Regions from separate parts of the Microbacterium sp. I2 genome, predicted to be linked through region 1. Evidence: predicted binding sites of a transcription regulator. Region 1 holds the regulator's gene; the other holds the start of a gene.

Region 1 (7,652 bases):
CGAGGGAGCTCGCGGGCCTGATCGGCGGCGACCCCGACGACGTGCTCCGTGTGAGCGGGAAGACCGGACAGGGGGTGGAGGAGCTCCTGGACCGTCTGGTGCGCGAGATCCCTGCTCCCAAGGGCGATCCGGATGCCCCGGCCCGGGCGATGATCTTCGATTCGGTGTACGACTCGTACCGCGGAGTGGTGACCTACGTCCGGATGGTCGACGGCACACTCTCGCCGCGCGAGCGCATCCAGATGATGTCGACGACCGCGACGCACGAACTGCTCGAGATCGGTGTCTCGAATCCCGAGCCCACCCCGACCAGGGGTCTCGGCGTCGGCGAGGTCGGGTACCTCATCACGGGTGTGAAGGATGTGCGCCAATCCAAGGTCGGCGACACGATCACGACGCATCGCAAGCCGGCGAAGGACGCGCTGCCCGGCTACACCGACCCGAAGCCCATGGTCTTCTCGGGCATCTACCCGATCGACGGCAGTGACTACGCCGAGCTGCGCGAAGCGCTCGACAAACTGAAGCTCTCGGACGCCTCGTTGCAATACGAGCCCGAGACCTCGGTCGCCCTCGGCTTCGGCTTCCGTTGCGGATTCCTGGGCCTGCTGCACCTAGAGATCATCACCGAGCGACTCGCGCGCGAGTTCGATCTCGACCTCATCACGACGGCGCCGAGCGTCATCTACGAGGTGACGACCGACACCGGCGAGACGGTGACCGTCACCAACCCCAGCGAGTACCCCGACGGGCGCGTGGCGACGGTCAGCGAACCGGTCGTGAAGGCGGCGATCCTCACGCCGAAGGACTACGTCGGCACCGTCATGGAGCTGTGCCAGTCCCGCCGGGGCAGCCTTCTCGGAATGGAGTACTTCAGCGAAGAACGCGTGGAGCTGCGCTACAGCATGCCCCTCGGCGAGATCGTGTTCGACTTCTTCGATCAGCTGAAATCCCGCACGCAGGGATACGCGAGCCTCGACTATGAGCCGGCCGGGAGTCAGGAAGCCGATCTCGTCAAGGTCGACATCCTGTTGCAGGGCGACAAGGTCGACGCGTTCAGCTCGATCGTGCACCGCGAGAAGGCGTACGCCTACGGCACGATGATGACCGAGCGGCTGCGCAAGCTCATCCCGCGCCAGCAGTTCGAAGTCCCGATCCAGGCGGCGATCGGCGCGCGGATCATCGCACGCGAGAACATCCGTGCGATGCGCAAGGACGTGCTCGCCAAGTGCTACGGCGGCGACATCAGCCGCAAGCGGAAGCTCCTCGAGAAGCAGAAGGAGGGCAAGAAGCGCATGAAGATGGTCGGTCGCGTGGAGGTTCCCCAGGAGGCGTTCATCGCCGCGCTGTCGGGAGACGTCGAGGGGAAGGCCTCGAAGTAGGCTGGTGAGATGCGTCGAGGGACATTCCGGGACGACACCGTCGACTACGCCGCCGTCGGGGCGACGCAGGCGCCGGATCTCATGCAGTATCCGCCGGAGCGCAGCATCCCGGCGGAGCAGTCGTGGCGCATCGGCAGCGGCGAGGCTCGATTCCAGGCCGCGAGCGACGCGCTGCTCTCGTGGACCGCGCAGCGCGGAGCCGGCCTCGAGCTGAAGGACGTGCGCCCGGCGTCGGGGCCGATGTACTCGGGCGTGAGCTTCGACGCGGAGGGCAATCCGATCGCTCCGGCGAGGTCCGAGACCGACGTGCGCTACGACAGCGACGGCACGCCGTATGTCGGCGCCGGCACGACGATCCGCGTCGAGGGCCGTGTGAGGGGCCTGCGCGCGGACGCCGAGCTGCGAGTCATCTTCGCGGTGGAGGAGCCGCGCCGCGTGGGATTCGCGCTGGGGACCGTGAGCGATTCGGTCGTGAGCGGCGAGGAGTCCTTCATGCTGGACTGGCACGACAACGACGAGGTGTGGTTCACGGTTCGTGCCTTCGACGCGCCCCGCGCGATGCTGTACCGGATGCTTCCCGGGCTGACACGCCGCCGCCGCCGTGAGCTGTTCACCCGCTATCTGCGGGCGATCTCGCCGCTGTACTCCACGCCGGCCTGAGCCGCATGGGCTCCGCGCTTCCTCTCGGCGAGCCTGTGCCGACCGACGGACCGCTCCCTCCCGGGCTGCGCGTCGATCCGCACGGGCCGTTCAGCGTCTACCTGCACGTGCCGTTCTGCCGTGTGCGCTGCGGCTACTGCGACTTCAACACCTACACGGCGACCGAACTGCGCGGCGCCCGTCAGGACGAGTACGCCGACACGGTGCTGCGCGAGATCGATCTCGCAGCGACCATGCTCGACCGGGTGGGCGGCCGCCGTCCGGCAGGAACGGTCTTCTTCGGTGGCGGAACGCCGACGCTGCTCCCGGCGGGCGACCTCGCCCGCATGCTTGACGGCGTCCGCGAGGCATTCGGCCTCGCGGACGATGCCGAGATCACCGTCGAGGCGAATCCCGACACCGTCTCGGCAGCCGTGACGGCGGAGCTGGCGGCATCCGGTGTCACTCGCATGTCGATCGGGATGCAGTCCGCCGTGCCGCACGTGCTGGCCACCCTCGACCGCACGCACCGGCCCGAAAGCGTCCGCGCTGCCGTGACGGCGGCGCGCGCCGAAGGGCTGGATGTGAGCGTGGATCTGATCTACGGCGCGCCGGGGGAGTCGCTGGACGATTGGCGCCGGTCGCTCGAGGCGGCGATCTCGCTGGAACCCGACCATCTCTCGGCCTACGCCCTGATTGTCGAGGAGGGGACGAAGCTCGCGCGCCAGATCCGCCGCGGTGAGCTGGCGACCCCCGACGACGATCTGCAGGCGGACATGTACGAGCTCGCCGACGAGCTGCTGACGTCGGCGGGTTTCGACTGGTACGAGGTGTCGAACTGGGCGCGCGACGAACGACAGCGCTCTCGGCACAACCTCGCGTACTGGACAGGGGCGGACTGGTGGGGCTTCGGGCCGGGCGCCCACAGCCACATCGCCGGAGTGCGGTTCTGGAACGTCAAGCACCCGGCCGCCTACGCCCAGCGGCTGGCCCACACCGAGTCGCCCGCTGCAGGGAGGGAAGTGACGGATGCCGCGGCTCGTGGGCTCGAGACGGTACTGCTGCGCACCCGCATCCGCGACGGCCTGGCGCTGGCCGACCTGCCCGGCGACGCGCGCCGGCAGACCGCGGCGCTCATCGCGGACGGCCTCGTCGACGGCCCGGCGGCGCTGGGAGGACGCATCGTGCTGACGCGCCGCGGGCGGCTCCTCGCAGATGCGGTGGTCCGGGCGCTCACCGATTGAAGCGCCTCCGGGGCACGAGGCCGCGGATCCGGTAGAATTGGCACTCCAGTCGTGCGAGTGCCAAAGTGTGGTTCTCCACATCGGCGCCCAGGCAGCGTGAGGAGTCGGGATGGTCAGCGAACGCGGACTCGAGGTGCTGCGCGCGATCGTCCAGGACTACGTCGACACGCGTGAGCCGGTCGGCAGCAAGACGATCGTCGAGCGGCACGCCTTCGGTGTGTCGGCCGCGACGATCCGCAACGACATGGCGCTGCTGGAGGACGAGGAGCTCATCGCCGCTCCGCACACGTCGTCGGGACGCGTGCCCACCGACAAGGGCTATCGGGTGTTCGTGGACCATCTCGCCCAGCTTCGACCGCTGAGCTCTGCGCAGCGGTCCGCGATCGCGGCGTTCCTCGACGGCTCCGGCGACCTGGACGACGTGCTCGCGCGCTCCGTGCGTGCCCTCACCCGCCTCACCGGCCAGGTCGCGATCGTGCAGTATCCGTCGTTCGCCCGGGCGACGGTCACCCATGTCGAGCTGGTGCAGCTGGGCGGCGGGCGGATGCTGGTGATCGTCGTCACCGACACCGGTCGCGTCTCGCAACGGCTGACCTTCGTCCGCGACGAGTTCGATGAGGCCGACCTGGCCCGGATGCGCGCGGAACTCGGCACGCTGTTGGTGGGGCGCCCGGTGCGCGAGGGTCTCCAGCGGATCGCGGAGCGCCTCGCGGCAGCGGGTCCGGATCCGGCCGCGCGCGAAGCGGCCACCGACGAGATCGTGACGGCGGTCGCCGAGGAGCTCGAGGAGTTCCGTCAGGACAAGCTGGTCATGGCAGGCAGCGCGAACCTCGCTCGGAGCGAGGCCGACTTCCGCGGCAGCATCTACCCGCTCCTGGAGGCCATCGAAGAGCAGGTGACGCTGCTGCGGCTCATGGGCGAGATGGTCACCGATGAGCAGGGTCTCTCGGCGAGCATCGGCCGCGAGAACGAGGCGTTCGGACTGGCCGAGGCATCCGTCCTCGCCAGCGACTACGACGCGACGGGCTCGCGCGCCCGCGTCGGCGTCATGGGCCCGACGCGCATGGACTACCCCACGAACCTCGCGGCGGTGCGAGCCGTCGCGCGCTATCTCACGCGGATGCTCGAAGAAGACGAGAGCAGCCGCTGACGCGGACGCGTACACACGATCACGCGGCACTGCCGCGGCAGGAAGGCGAAAGTGGCTGACCACTACGAGGTCCTCGGCGTCTCGCGAGACGCCACCCCCGATGAGATCAAGAAGGCCTACCGACGGCTCGCTCGGGAGCTCCACCCGGACGTGAACCCGGGCGAGGACGCATCAGAGCGCTTCAAGCTCGTCACCCATGCCTACGACGTCCTGAGCGACCCCGATCAGCGGGCGCGGTACGACATGGGCGGTGACACGCCCTTCGGCGGGGCCGGCGGATTCGGCGGGTTCAACGACATCTTCGAGACCTTCTTCGGCTCGTCCGGCGGATCCCGCGGCGGCCGCCCGCGCTCGCGGCGCGAGCGCGGTCAGGATGCGCTCGTGCGGGTCACCCTCGAACTCGGCGATGTCGTCTTCGGCGTCCACCGTGACATCGATGTCGACACCGCGGTGCTGTGCGAGACCTGTCAGGGCTCGTGCTGCCAGCCGGGCACCAGCCCCGTCACGTGCGACATCTGCCACGGCACCGGCCACGTGCAGCGTCAGGTGCGGAGCCTGCTCGGCAACGTCATCACCAACCAGCCCTGCAATGTGTGCCAGGGCTACGGCACCACGATCCCGTATCCGTGCGCGACCTGCCAGGGTCAGGGCCGGGTCCGCGCGCGCCGCACGGTGTCGCTCGACATCCCTGCCGGTGTCGAGACGGGCCTGCGGCTCCAGCTTCCCGGGTCGGGAGAGGTCGGCCCCGCAGGCGGGCCGAACGGCGATCTCTACATCGAGGTCACAGTGGCACCGCACGAGGTCTTCAGCCGCGACGGCGACGACCTGCTCGCGACCCTCGAAGTGTCCATGCCGGACGCGATCCTCGGCACGACCACGACGATCCAGTCGCTCGACGGGCCGGTCGACCTCGAGGTGCGGCCCGGCGTCCAGGCCGGAGACGTGCTGACGATCAAGGGTCGCGGCATCACGCCGCTACGCGGCACCCAGCGCGGCGACCTGCGCGTCGGCGTGCACGTCGTGACGCCGACCCGGCTGGATGCGAAGGAGCGCGCGCTGATCGAGGACTTCGCCAAGCGCACCAAGGCACCCTCGCCGAGGCTGGCCGAGTTCCACCAGGGGCTCTTCGCGAAGCTGCGTGACCGCTTCCGGAACGGCTGACGGATGCCCCTGCACTTCCTGCTGGATGGCGCGTCGGCTGCGCAGCCCGGCGACGCCGTCGCGCTGACCGGCTCGGAGGCCCATCACGCGGCTGCGGTGCGTCGCGTCCGCGCCGGGGAGGAGGTGACGGTCGGAGACGGCCGGGGCGCGTGGCTCTCCGGCATCGTCGAGGCGGCCGCCCCCCGCGAGGTGGTCGTTCGCGTCACGGCGCGCGACGATGTCGCCGCGGCGCGGCCTCGCCTCGTTCTCGCGCAGGCTCTGGCGAAGGGGGACCGCGACGAACTGGCCGTGCAGGCGGCCACCGAGCTCGGCGTCGACGAGATCGTCCCGTGGCAGGCCGCGCGCAGCGTGTCCCGCTGGGATCCGGCGAAAGAGCAGAAGGGCCGCCAACGCTGGACCGGTATCGTGCGCGAAGCCGCGAAGCAGGCGCATCGCGCCTGGGTGCCTGACGTTGCGGCGCTGCACAGCACGAAGGCGCTGGCCGGCCGGGCCGCAGCATCCGTCGTCCTCGTCCTCGAGCCGTCGGCGCCGGTCGCGCTTTCGTCCGTCGCGCTGCCCGACGATCGTGACATCGTGCTCGTGGTCGGGCCGGAGGGCGGGATCGCGGCAGAGGAGCTCGAACTCCTCGAGAGTGCCGGTGCGCGGCTCGTGCGGCTCGGAACGACGGTGCTGCGCACGTCGACGGCCGGGCCTGCCGCGCTGGCGGTGGTGAGCACGTCCCTCGGGCGCTGGTGAGGCAGAACCGACTGTTCACGTCGACGTCACGCGCGGGCTGTCGGACGATCTGGCAGCCCACTCCCCGGTCGCACCGCCTGCGTGAGCTGCCCCATCGATAGACTGGGGGCATGAGCGAACCCTCGATCTTCACGCGCATCCTGGGCGGAGAGATCCCGTCCGAGATCATCGCCGAGACCGAGAACGCGTTCGCGATCCGCGACATCGCGCCGAAGGCCCCCGTGCACCTGCTCGTCATCCCCAAGAGTGAGCAGTACCGCAACGTCGTTGAGCTCGCCGCGGGCGACCCCGACCTCCTCGCCGAACTGGTCGGACTCGCGAACTCCCTCGCCGCCGAGCACGCCGACGGCGATTTCCGTCTGATCTTCAACACCGGCCCGAACGCGGGCCAGACCGTCTTCCACGTGCACGCCCACGTGCTCGCGGGAGGACTTCAGGAAGCGAGCCTTGGTGCCTGACGAACCCACAACCGACGGCGCAGGCGCCGTCGAGCGGATCTATGCCGACGGAGTTGCAATGGTCCAGCTGCTCGGCCCACAGGACCGGCTGCTGCGCGTGGTCGAGAAGGAGCATCCGGACGTCGACGTCCACGTCCGTGGGAACGAGATAACCCTGACTGGGGACCCCGCGGCCGTCGCCGCTGCGAAGTCGCTCGTCGACGAGCTCCTGGCCATGACGAAAGCCGGTCATTCCCTGGGCGAGGAGGATGTGACCTCGTCCAATCGGATCCTGCGCACCGAGGGCGGACCGCGCCCGTCCGAGGTGCTCGGCGAGGCGATCCTGTCGTCGCGGGGCAAGGTGATCCGGCCCAAGACGCTCGGGCAGAAGGCCTATGTCGACGCCATCGAAGAGAACACGATCGTGTTCGGCATCGGCCCGGCCGGCACCGGCAAGACCTATCTCGCGATGGCGAAGGCCGTACAGGCCCTGCAGCGCAAAGAGGTCAGCCGCATCATCCTGACCCGCCCGGCCGTGGAGGCGGGGGAGCGGCTCGGATTCCTTCCCGGCACGCTGACCGACAAGATCGACCCGTACCTCCGGCCGCTCTATGACGCGCTCAACGAGATGATGGACCCAGAGCTCGTGCCCAAGCTCATGGCGACCGGCACGATCGAGGTCGCACCGCTGGCGTACATGCGCGGCCGGACGCTCAACGACTCGTTCGTCGTGCTGGACGAGGCCCAGAACACCACGCCTGAGCAGATGAAGATGTTCCTCACGCGGCTCGGGTTCGGCACGAGGATGGTGGTCACCGGAGACATCACGCAGATCGATCTGCCCCAGGGAGCGTCCGGCCTGCGGCTGGTGACCCGCGTCCTGGGCAAGATCGACGACATCCATTTC
Region 2 (7,652 bases), on a different contig from region 1:
GCCACAGCGGAGAGCGGCGTCAAGGTGAGCGTGAACGACCTCATCGTGCGCGCGGTCGCGCTCGCGTTGCGCGCGCACCCCGCGGTGAACGCATCGTACGACGCTGACGGGCCAGGAGCTGCGCTGCGGCACGGACGAGTGCACGTGGGCATCGCCGTCGCATCCTCCGCCGGGCTGGTCGTGCCGGTCATCCGCGACGCCGATCGCGCGTCGGTCACGGCAATCGCGACGTCGTCCCGCGAGCTCATCGGCAAGGCGTCGGAGCGCAGGCTGTCGACCGCGGAGGTGCGCGACGGGACCTTCACGATCAGCAACCTCGGCATGTTCGGCCTGGATCATTTCACCGCGATCATCAACCCGCCCCAGGGCGCCATCCTCGCCGTCGGCGCCGTGCGCGATGAGGTGATCCCCGTCGGCGGCGAGCTCGTCGCACGCAGTGCGCTGAGCTTCACCCTCACTTCCGACCACCGCATCATCGACGGGGCCGATGCCGCCCGATTCCTCGCCACGCTCAGGGGTCTTCTCGAACAGCCGCTCCGGGTCATCGCCTGAGTTCAGAATCCTCGCCGACTCCGTGCCGTGCTCGGCACGGTCGTCAGCATCTGACCACCACGAAAGGAAATCAACAATGACCATCCACAACGTCGGCCTGATCGTCGGCAGCATCTCCTCGACCTCGATCAACCGTCGCCTCGCGCGGGCGCTGATCGCTCTCGCACCGCAGACCGACCTCCTTCTCACCGAGATCCCGATCCGCGACCTGCCGATCTACTCTGCCGACCACGACGCGGCGATCCCCGAGGAGGCCGCCGAGTTCAAGCGGGCGATCGTGGACTACGACGCCATCATCGTGGTGACGCCCGAATACAACCGCTCGGTACCCGGCGTTCTCAAGAACGCGCTCGACACGGCGAGCCGCCCCTGGGGCGACAACAGCTTCGCCGACAAGCCGTCGGCAGTGATCGGGACGTCCATGGGTGCAATCGGCACAGCCGTTGCGCAGCAGCAGCTGCGCGGCATACTGAGCTTCCTCGCCTCCCCGGTGCTCCCACAGCCCGAGGCATACGTGCAGTCGTACGACGACCTCTTCACCGATGACGGGCAGGTGACGGACAGCCGCACCCGAGAATTCCTCATCAGCTGGCTGACCGCCGCTCACGCGCATTTCGACAAGACGCTGCGCCCCGTTCACGGCTTCACCCTGACGCAGTCCTGAGGGCGACGCTCCAGATCACAGAAAGATAACGAGAAACCTTGCCTTCGTTACCTGGCCGTTATAGAGTTCACGAAGGTAGTTGTTTTGCTGTGGCAGCTACCGACATGTGATTGCAGGACACTCTTGGTGCAGGGACAAGGGCCGGTCGGGAGCCTCTCCGACCGGCCCTTTTCTGCGCCCCCGCCCTTTTCTGCGCCCCCGCCGTCTTACGTGACCCGCCCGTCGCCCGGCCGTGCGACCCGCAGCCACCGGTATCCGTACGAGGGCACCTCGAGCTCAACGCGCCCTCGATCGCCGAGAGCGATCCGCTCCGCACCGAGCAGGTCGACGAGGGACACCCCGTCGGGCTCGTCCTCGAGGGCGAAGGCCACGACCGCCGGCGCATCGCTGAAGTTGTGCACGGCCACCATGCGCCCGACGTCTGCCCGCAGCGAATGCACCAGCACCCGGGATCCTTCGGGCGACAGCACCTCGAATCGGCCCCAGCCGAGCTCGGGCGAGATCCGGTACCGCGAGATCAGATCACGGAAGAAATGCAGCAGCGATCCGCGATCCTCGAGCTGATCGGCGACGTTGACGTGCTCGGGCGCGAAGCCATCGCCCGGTGGCCGCGAGACCAGGCGTGAAGCCGCGGCATCCGAGAATCCTCCGTTCTTGTCGCGCGACCACTGCATCGGCGTGCGCACAGCCTGGCGGCCGCGGATCTCGGCGTTCTCACCCATCCCGATCTCTTCGCCGTAGAACAGCACGGGCGTGCCCGGCAGGGTGAACAACAGGCTGTAGGCCATGCGGATGCGCCGCGGATCGCCCTCGAGCATCGTCGGCAAACGCCGCACGATGCCACGCCCATACACGCGCTGCTTCTCGTCGGGGGCGAGCGCGTCGAACACCTCCTGCCGCTCGTCCTCGCTCAGCTGGTCGAGCGTGAGCTCGTCGTGGTTGCGCAAGAAGTTCGCCCACTGCGTCTCAATCGGCAGCTCCGGCCGCGCGGTCAATGCCTCGACGAGGGGCGCGGGGTCCCGGCGCACCAGTGACAGGTACAACCGCTGCATAGCGACGAAGTCGAACTGCATCGTGAGTTCCTGGCCGTCGTCGTTGGCACCGAAGAACGCGACCTGCTGCTCGTACGGCAGATTCACCTCACCCAGCAGCACCGCCTCGCTCGAACGCCGTTGCAGGAACCGTCGTACATCGCGCAGGAAGTCGTGCGGATTGGCCATCTCTGCACCCTCGGGCACTTCGAGCAGGAACGGCACCGCGTCGACGCGGAAGCCCGCGACGCCGAGTTGCAGCCAGAAGCCGATCGTCCGCGCGATCTCGTCGCGTACCCGCGGATTCGCGACGTTGAGGTCAGGCTGATGCTCGTAGAAGCTGTGCAGGTACCACTGCCCCGACTTCTCGTCCTTCGTCCAGATCCCGTCCGCCTCGCCGGGGAACACGCTGTTCTTCTGGCCCTTGGGGGGCGGGTCGTCGCGCCACACGTAGTAGTCGCGGTAGGGCGAGTTGACACTGCGCTTGGCCGAGACGAACCACGGGTGGCGGTCCGAGGTGTGGTTGATCACGAGGTCGACGATCACCCGCATGCCGCGGTCTTTAGCCGTGCGCACCATCTCGACGAACGTGCCGTGATCGCCCAGGCGGCTGTCGACGCCGAAGAAGTCGGTGACGTCGTAGCCGTCGTCCCGGTCGGGCGTCGGGTAGAACGGCATGAGCCAGATGCACGTGACGCCCAGCTGCGCGAGATAGTCGATGCGAGCGGCGAGGCCTTGCAGGTCGCCGATGCCGTCGCCGTTCGAGTCCAGGAACGTCTCGACGTCCAGGCAGTAGATGACGGCGCTCTTCCACCACAGGTCGCTCGTGTCGGTGATCCTCATTCCCCCGAGCGTTGTCGGGACGGATGCCGCGCAGAACCCCCTTTCGCGGGCGACGGCGATGAGCTAAACAGGCCTACACCCCGCCGCCGCCACCACCTCCGCCGCCTCCACCGGCCGAACCGCCGCCACTGGAACCGCCCGATGTCGACGACGCCGACGCCGAGCTCGAGGACAGGTTCGAGATCCCAGCCGAGAACGCGGCGGCGTTGAAGCCGGAACTGCCCGCGTACCACGTGGGCGAATTGCCCTCGCCGTACAGCACGGCGAGCTCGCGCGCCCATTGCTTCTCCTGGCCGAACACGACCGCATAGGGCAGCAGCGTCTCGTACAGCCGCAGCATCTGACGCGGGTCGTCGGTGTCGACGGGCACCCTCTCGGCGCCCTCCGGAGACTGCAGCATCCGGATGCGGTCGGCCTCGGCCCACTCGATGAACTGCTTGAGCCCTAGTAGGTGATCCCGCGTCTCGGCGCCCACGGCCGTGAGCGGCTTGTGCACGACCAGGAGGATCACCAGCAGCACGGCGAGCACCGCGACGATGATGAGCACGATGGGAACGAGCGGCTGCACGAACCCGACGAGCGCCGCAATCCCGAAGCCCACGACGAGCACGGCGGCCACGATCACCACGAGGATGGGCAACGCCCGCACGCCGCCGCGCACCTGCCGCTGCAGCCCTCGTGTCACCAGTTCCCGAGCAGCGCTCTTGAGGATCGACTGCGCGGCCGACGAGAACCTGGTGTCGGTGCGACCGAACTCGAACTCGTCACCGGGCCGGCCGTCCGGAAAGAGGCCTTGCAGCAGCATCCGCCCATCCCCGTCTGCCTTCGACGGATCGATGAGCACCGCCTTGAGCTTGGTGCCGCCCCACCACTTCGACGCGCCCTCTTCGATGCGGATGCTGCCCACCACGGCCTGCTCGAGCACCTCGGCCGGGATCGCCTTCGTGGTCATGCCCAGCATGACTGCGCTCTCGAGCGCGTCGATGCCGCGCGGCGGGGTGAACTCGGCCACGACGACGGGGCGGCCCGGCGCGTCGCGCAGGTGCCGTCGTCGGGCGCGTACGGCGAGGGCGACCGCGCTGCCCAGGCCCAGCACCGCGGCGCCGGCCTGCAGCCAGCCCCACGGTGAAGCGAAGTACGACGAGTCGAACCGCGTGAAGGTGCCCTGCTCGAAGCCGATCGCGATGGTCATCGTCTCGTGGGGTCCCAAGGGACCGACGGATGCCTCGACCTCGGTGCCGTCGCCGGTGAGGGTGCACGTCTGGGTCGAGCCCTGGGCGCCGACGTAGCAGGCCTGTTCGCCGGTGCGCGCCTCGGCGAGCGCGTCCGTCATCGTGACTCGAGCGGTGACGCTGCCGAACGGCTGCGGCCAGCCGGTGCCGTTGACGTCCCAGTAGAACTCGTCCGCGGCCGTGTCGGCGAACGGGCGCGTGACGTTCTCGAGCGTGTAGGTGAAGACGAAGGTCTGGCGTCCGTGCACGAAGTCGTCGGCACGCGAGGTCATGACGTACCAGCCGTCCTCGGATTCGACTTCGGACGGGCGCTCGGCGCCGGTCTCGTCCGTGATCGAGACGAGTTCGGGATGCAGCGGCGCGCCCTGGTGCGCCTCGGGAACGGCCCGCTGCATGCCTCGGTTCTGATCGTGCTCGGGGAACAGCGCCACGAAGGTCTCGACCACGGTCAGCGTGCTCGTGCCGTCCTCGTCGCGGTCGAGCTGGTACTCGACGTTCAGGTTCTCGAAGGCGAAGTCGTCGACGTCCGCGTGGGCGGGCGATCCGCCAAGCCCGATCACCATCGCGAGCAGGCCGGCGAGGATCCCGAGGAGCAGTACGCCGGCACGGGGGCGGCGGTCGAGCGGTGGCGTGGCGAATCCAGTCCCCATGGGGTCAGCCTACGGGTGCCGGTTCGCCGTAATCTTGTCGCTATGACCGATCGACGCCTTGCCATCGACGCCTGGGAGAGCCTGTTCCGCGCGCAGCATGAGGTGTTCGGCGACATCAACGAGGACTTCCACGACGAAACCCTCAATCAGGCCGAGTACGACGTGCTCCTGACCGTCACGCGCGGCGAGAACATGACCGCGCGGCTGCGTGATGTCACGGCCAACATGCTCATCAGCCAGCCCAGTGTGTCGCGTCTGGTCGACCGCATGGTCGCCCGTGGCCTCATCTCGAAATGCGCCGACCCCGACGACGGTCGCGGCTCGCTGGTGAAGGCGACGGATGCCGGAGCCGCCCTCTTCCGCCGCGTCGCGGGTGCGCACGGCCGGGCGATCGCCGAGCGGATGTCGATCCTGAGCGACGACGAGCTGCAGCAGCTGCGCGAGCTGACCGCCAAGCTGCGCAAGAAGCAGCCGAGCTGCTGAAAGCCCCGCCCATGCGCTCACCTGCCCCCGCCCGCCTGCAGGTCGTGGCCGGCCCGATGTTCGCGGGCAAGTCCGAGGAGCTGCTGCGCCGAGTGCGGCGGGCCCGCATCGCCGGGCTGTCGGTCGACGTCGTCAGCCACGCGCTGGACGACCGGCGCGGCGAGGGTCAGGTCAGCTCGCACTCCGGGCTCGCCGCGCCCTCGCGGTCCGTGCCGGACGTCGATGCGCTCGTCGCAGGCGTGGGCGGCCGCGGGCTCGACGTCGTCGCGATCGACGAGGCGCAGTTCTTCGGCGGCGACCTCGTCGACGCGGTCAACACACTCGTCGCCGATGACGTGACGGTGATGGTCGCCGGCCTGTGCGTCACGTTCGACGGACGCCCGTTCGAACCGCTGCCGTCGCTGATGGCCATCGCGGACGACGTGCTCAAGCTCACGGCCGTGTGCGCGGTCTGCGGCGCGGACGCCGCGTTCCACCAGCGTCTGGCGCCGGGTGAGCTCGGAGATCCGCGCATTCCGACCCCCGCGCAGGTGGGCGGCATCGAGTCGTACCAGGCGCGCTGCCGACGTCACTTCACCGGAGCTGAGAAGCCCGCAGACGACAGAACGGATGCCTCATCCCGGGGATGAGGCATCCGTTCCTGTGTTGTGACGCCTTCGCCTACTGCTCGATCGGCTGCGGCTCGTCCTGGTTCGGCTGGTTGCTCTCCTGTGCCTGGAGCACGGGCGCCGAACCCTCGGAATTGACCTCGATCTTGCGCGGCTTCGCCTTCTCGCTGACCGGGATCGTGACGCTCAGCACGCCGTTGTTGTAGTTCGCCGAGATGCGGTCGGTGTCGATGCCCTGGCCGAGGTTGAGCTGTCGCAGGAAGCTCGCGGCCTCGCGCTCACGCGTGATCCACTTGACATCCTCGCCGCTGGTGAGCGTGCGCTCGGCGCGGATCGTCAGCAGCTGGCCGTCGACGTCGATGTCGACCGAGCCCGGGTCGATGCCGGGAAGGTCGGCGGTCAGCACGTAGTGGTCTCCGTCGCGGTAGAGGTCCATCGGCATGCGGCGCGGGCCGCGGCGCGTGTCGAAGAGGCTCGATGCGAGGCGGTCGAGGTCGCGGAACGGGTCGTACGTGGCCATGGTTTCTCCTCTCTGGTCTGTAAGTTGAGCCACCTCGGCTCAACTACGACCAGATTAGCACTCTAGGGTCGCGAGTGCTAAGTGCGTGACGTTCGCTCAGAACGAACATGAGCCCCGTCGGTCGCTGCCGCTTCGGGTGGCACAACACGCGGAATCCCCGCGCCCACCCCGCGTGTCGCGCCACCTGAACTCGAGGCGAGTCGTCGGGCACCTCGCACCCAAAGCCAACCCGCCGCCGAAGTGCCACAACACGCGGAATCCGCGCACCCACCCCGCGTGTCGCGCCACCTGAACTCGAGGCGAGTCGTCGGGCACCCGACCGGCGGCTCCTCCACAGGCGACCTTCTCGGGCGGAGAACTCACAATCCCGGAGCCGAGCGCGGCGGATGGACTCAGCGCACGGCATCGTCGCAACATGTCTGCGCGCCCCTCACCGCTGCCCGGAGGCCTTGGCAATGCCTTCTCCGTTGCCGACGCCCGTGCGCGGGGTGTGTCATCCGGTCGACTGCAGGCGAGCGACTTGGACGCGCCGTTTCACGGCGTGCGCCAGACGTTGGAGGTTCCCAAGGCCGACCTGTCCGTCCACGACGCCGCCCGGCGATCGGAGCAGCGAAGAATTCAGGCGTACGCCACCGCGATGCGACCGCACGCGTTCCTCGCGGGACGTACCGCCGCCGTCCATCTCGGCCTTTCGATCGACCCAGACACCCGCCTGGAGATCGGCGTGCTCGCACCAGCACGAGCTCCCCGGGCGCGAGGCGTCCGTGGCGTCAAGGTCGCGCCGCACCTCGCGAACATCCGAGTGCACGCCGGGGTGCGCACGACGGACGCAGCATCGACGTGGGCCATGCTGGGCTCGGAACTCAGCGTGCGCGAACTCGTCGCACTCGGTGACCAGATCGTCCGTATACCTCGTGACCGGCGCGGAGGGCTCGTGCCGCGCGACCGCCTCGCCACGATCGACGAGCTGACGACGAGCGTTTCGGCCGGGAGGCGTCGCGGCATCGGACGCCTCGCCGATGCCCTGCCGCTCATCCGGGTGGGCAGTTCCTCGCCGCTCGAGACGGAC

Evidence for each region. The regulator HrcA, encoded in region 1, represses chaperone genes, less so after heat shock. The targets are predictions, from matches to a motif close to TTNGCACTCGNNNNNNNCGAGTGCNAA.
Region 2: the regulator HrcA is predicted to act here: its motif matches at 6,638-6,664, upstream of ACLKM7_RS04390 (Hsp20/alpha crystallin family protein).

The regions. Positions count from the first base shown of each region.
Region 1 covers NZ_JBLWIH010000010.1:357,281-364,932, forward strand. Annotated here, with positions in the region: gene lepA (translation elongation factor 4) at 1-1,379, shown strand, start outside; gene ACLKM7_RS10900 (DUF1990 family protein) at 1,389-2,039, shown strand; gene hemW (radical SAM family heme chaperone HemW) at 2,045-3,262, shown strand; gene hrcA (heat-inducible transcriptional repressor HrcA) at 3,372-4,412, shown strand; gene dnaJ (molecular chaperone DnaJ) at 4,464-5,573, shown strand; gene ACLKM7_RS10920 (16S rRNA (uracil(1498)-N(3))-methyltransferase) at 5,577-6,308, shown strand; gene ACLKM7_RS10925 (HIT domain-containing protein) at 6,419-6,766, shown strand; gene ACLKM7_RS10930 (PhoH family protein) at 6,825-7,652, shown strand, end outside.
Region 2 covers NZ_JBLWIH010000003.1:38,678-46,329, forward strand. Annotated here, with positions in the region: gene ACLKM7_RS04360 (dihydrolipoamide acetyltransferase family protein) at 1-552, shown strand, start outside; gene ACLKM7_RS04365 (NADPH-dependent FMN reductase) at 629-1,216, shown strand; gene ACLKM7_RS04370 (alpha-amylase family protein) at 1,423-3,090, opposite strand; gene ACLKM7_RS04375 (DUF2207 domain-containing protein) at 3,164-4,972, opposite strand; gene ACLKM7_RS04380 (MarR family winged helix-turn-helix transcriptional regulator) at 5,015-5,455, shown strand; gene ACLKM7_RS04385 (thymidine kinase) at 5,467-6,084, shown strand; gene ACLKM7_RS04390 (Hsp20/alpha crystallin family protein) at 6,116-6,583, opposite strand; gene ACLKM7_RS04395 (DUF559 domain-containing protein) at 6,999-7,652, shown strand, end outside.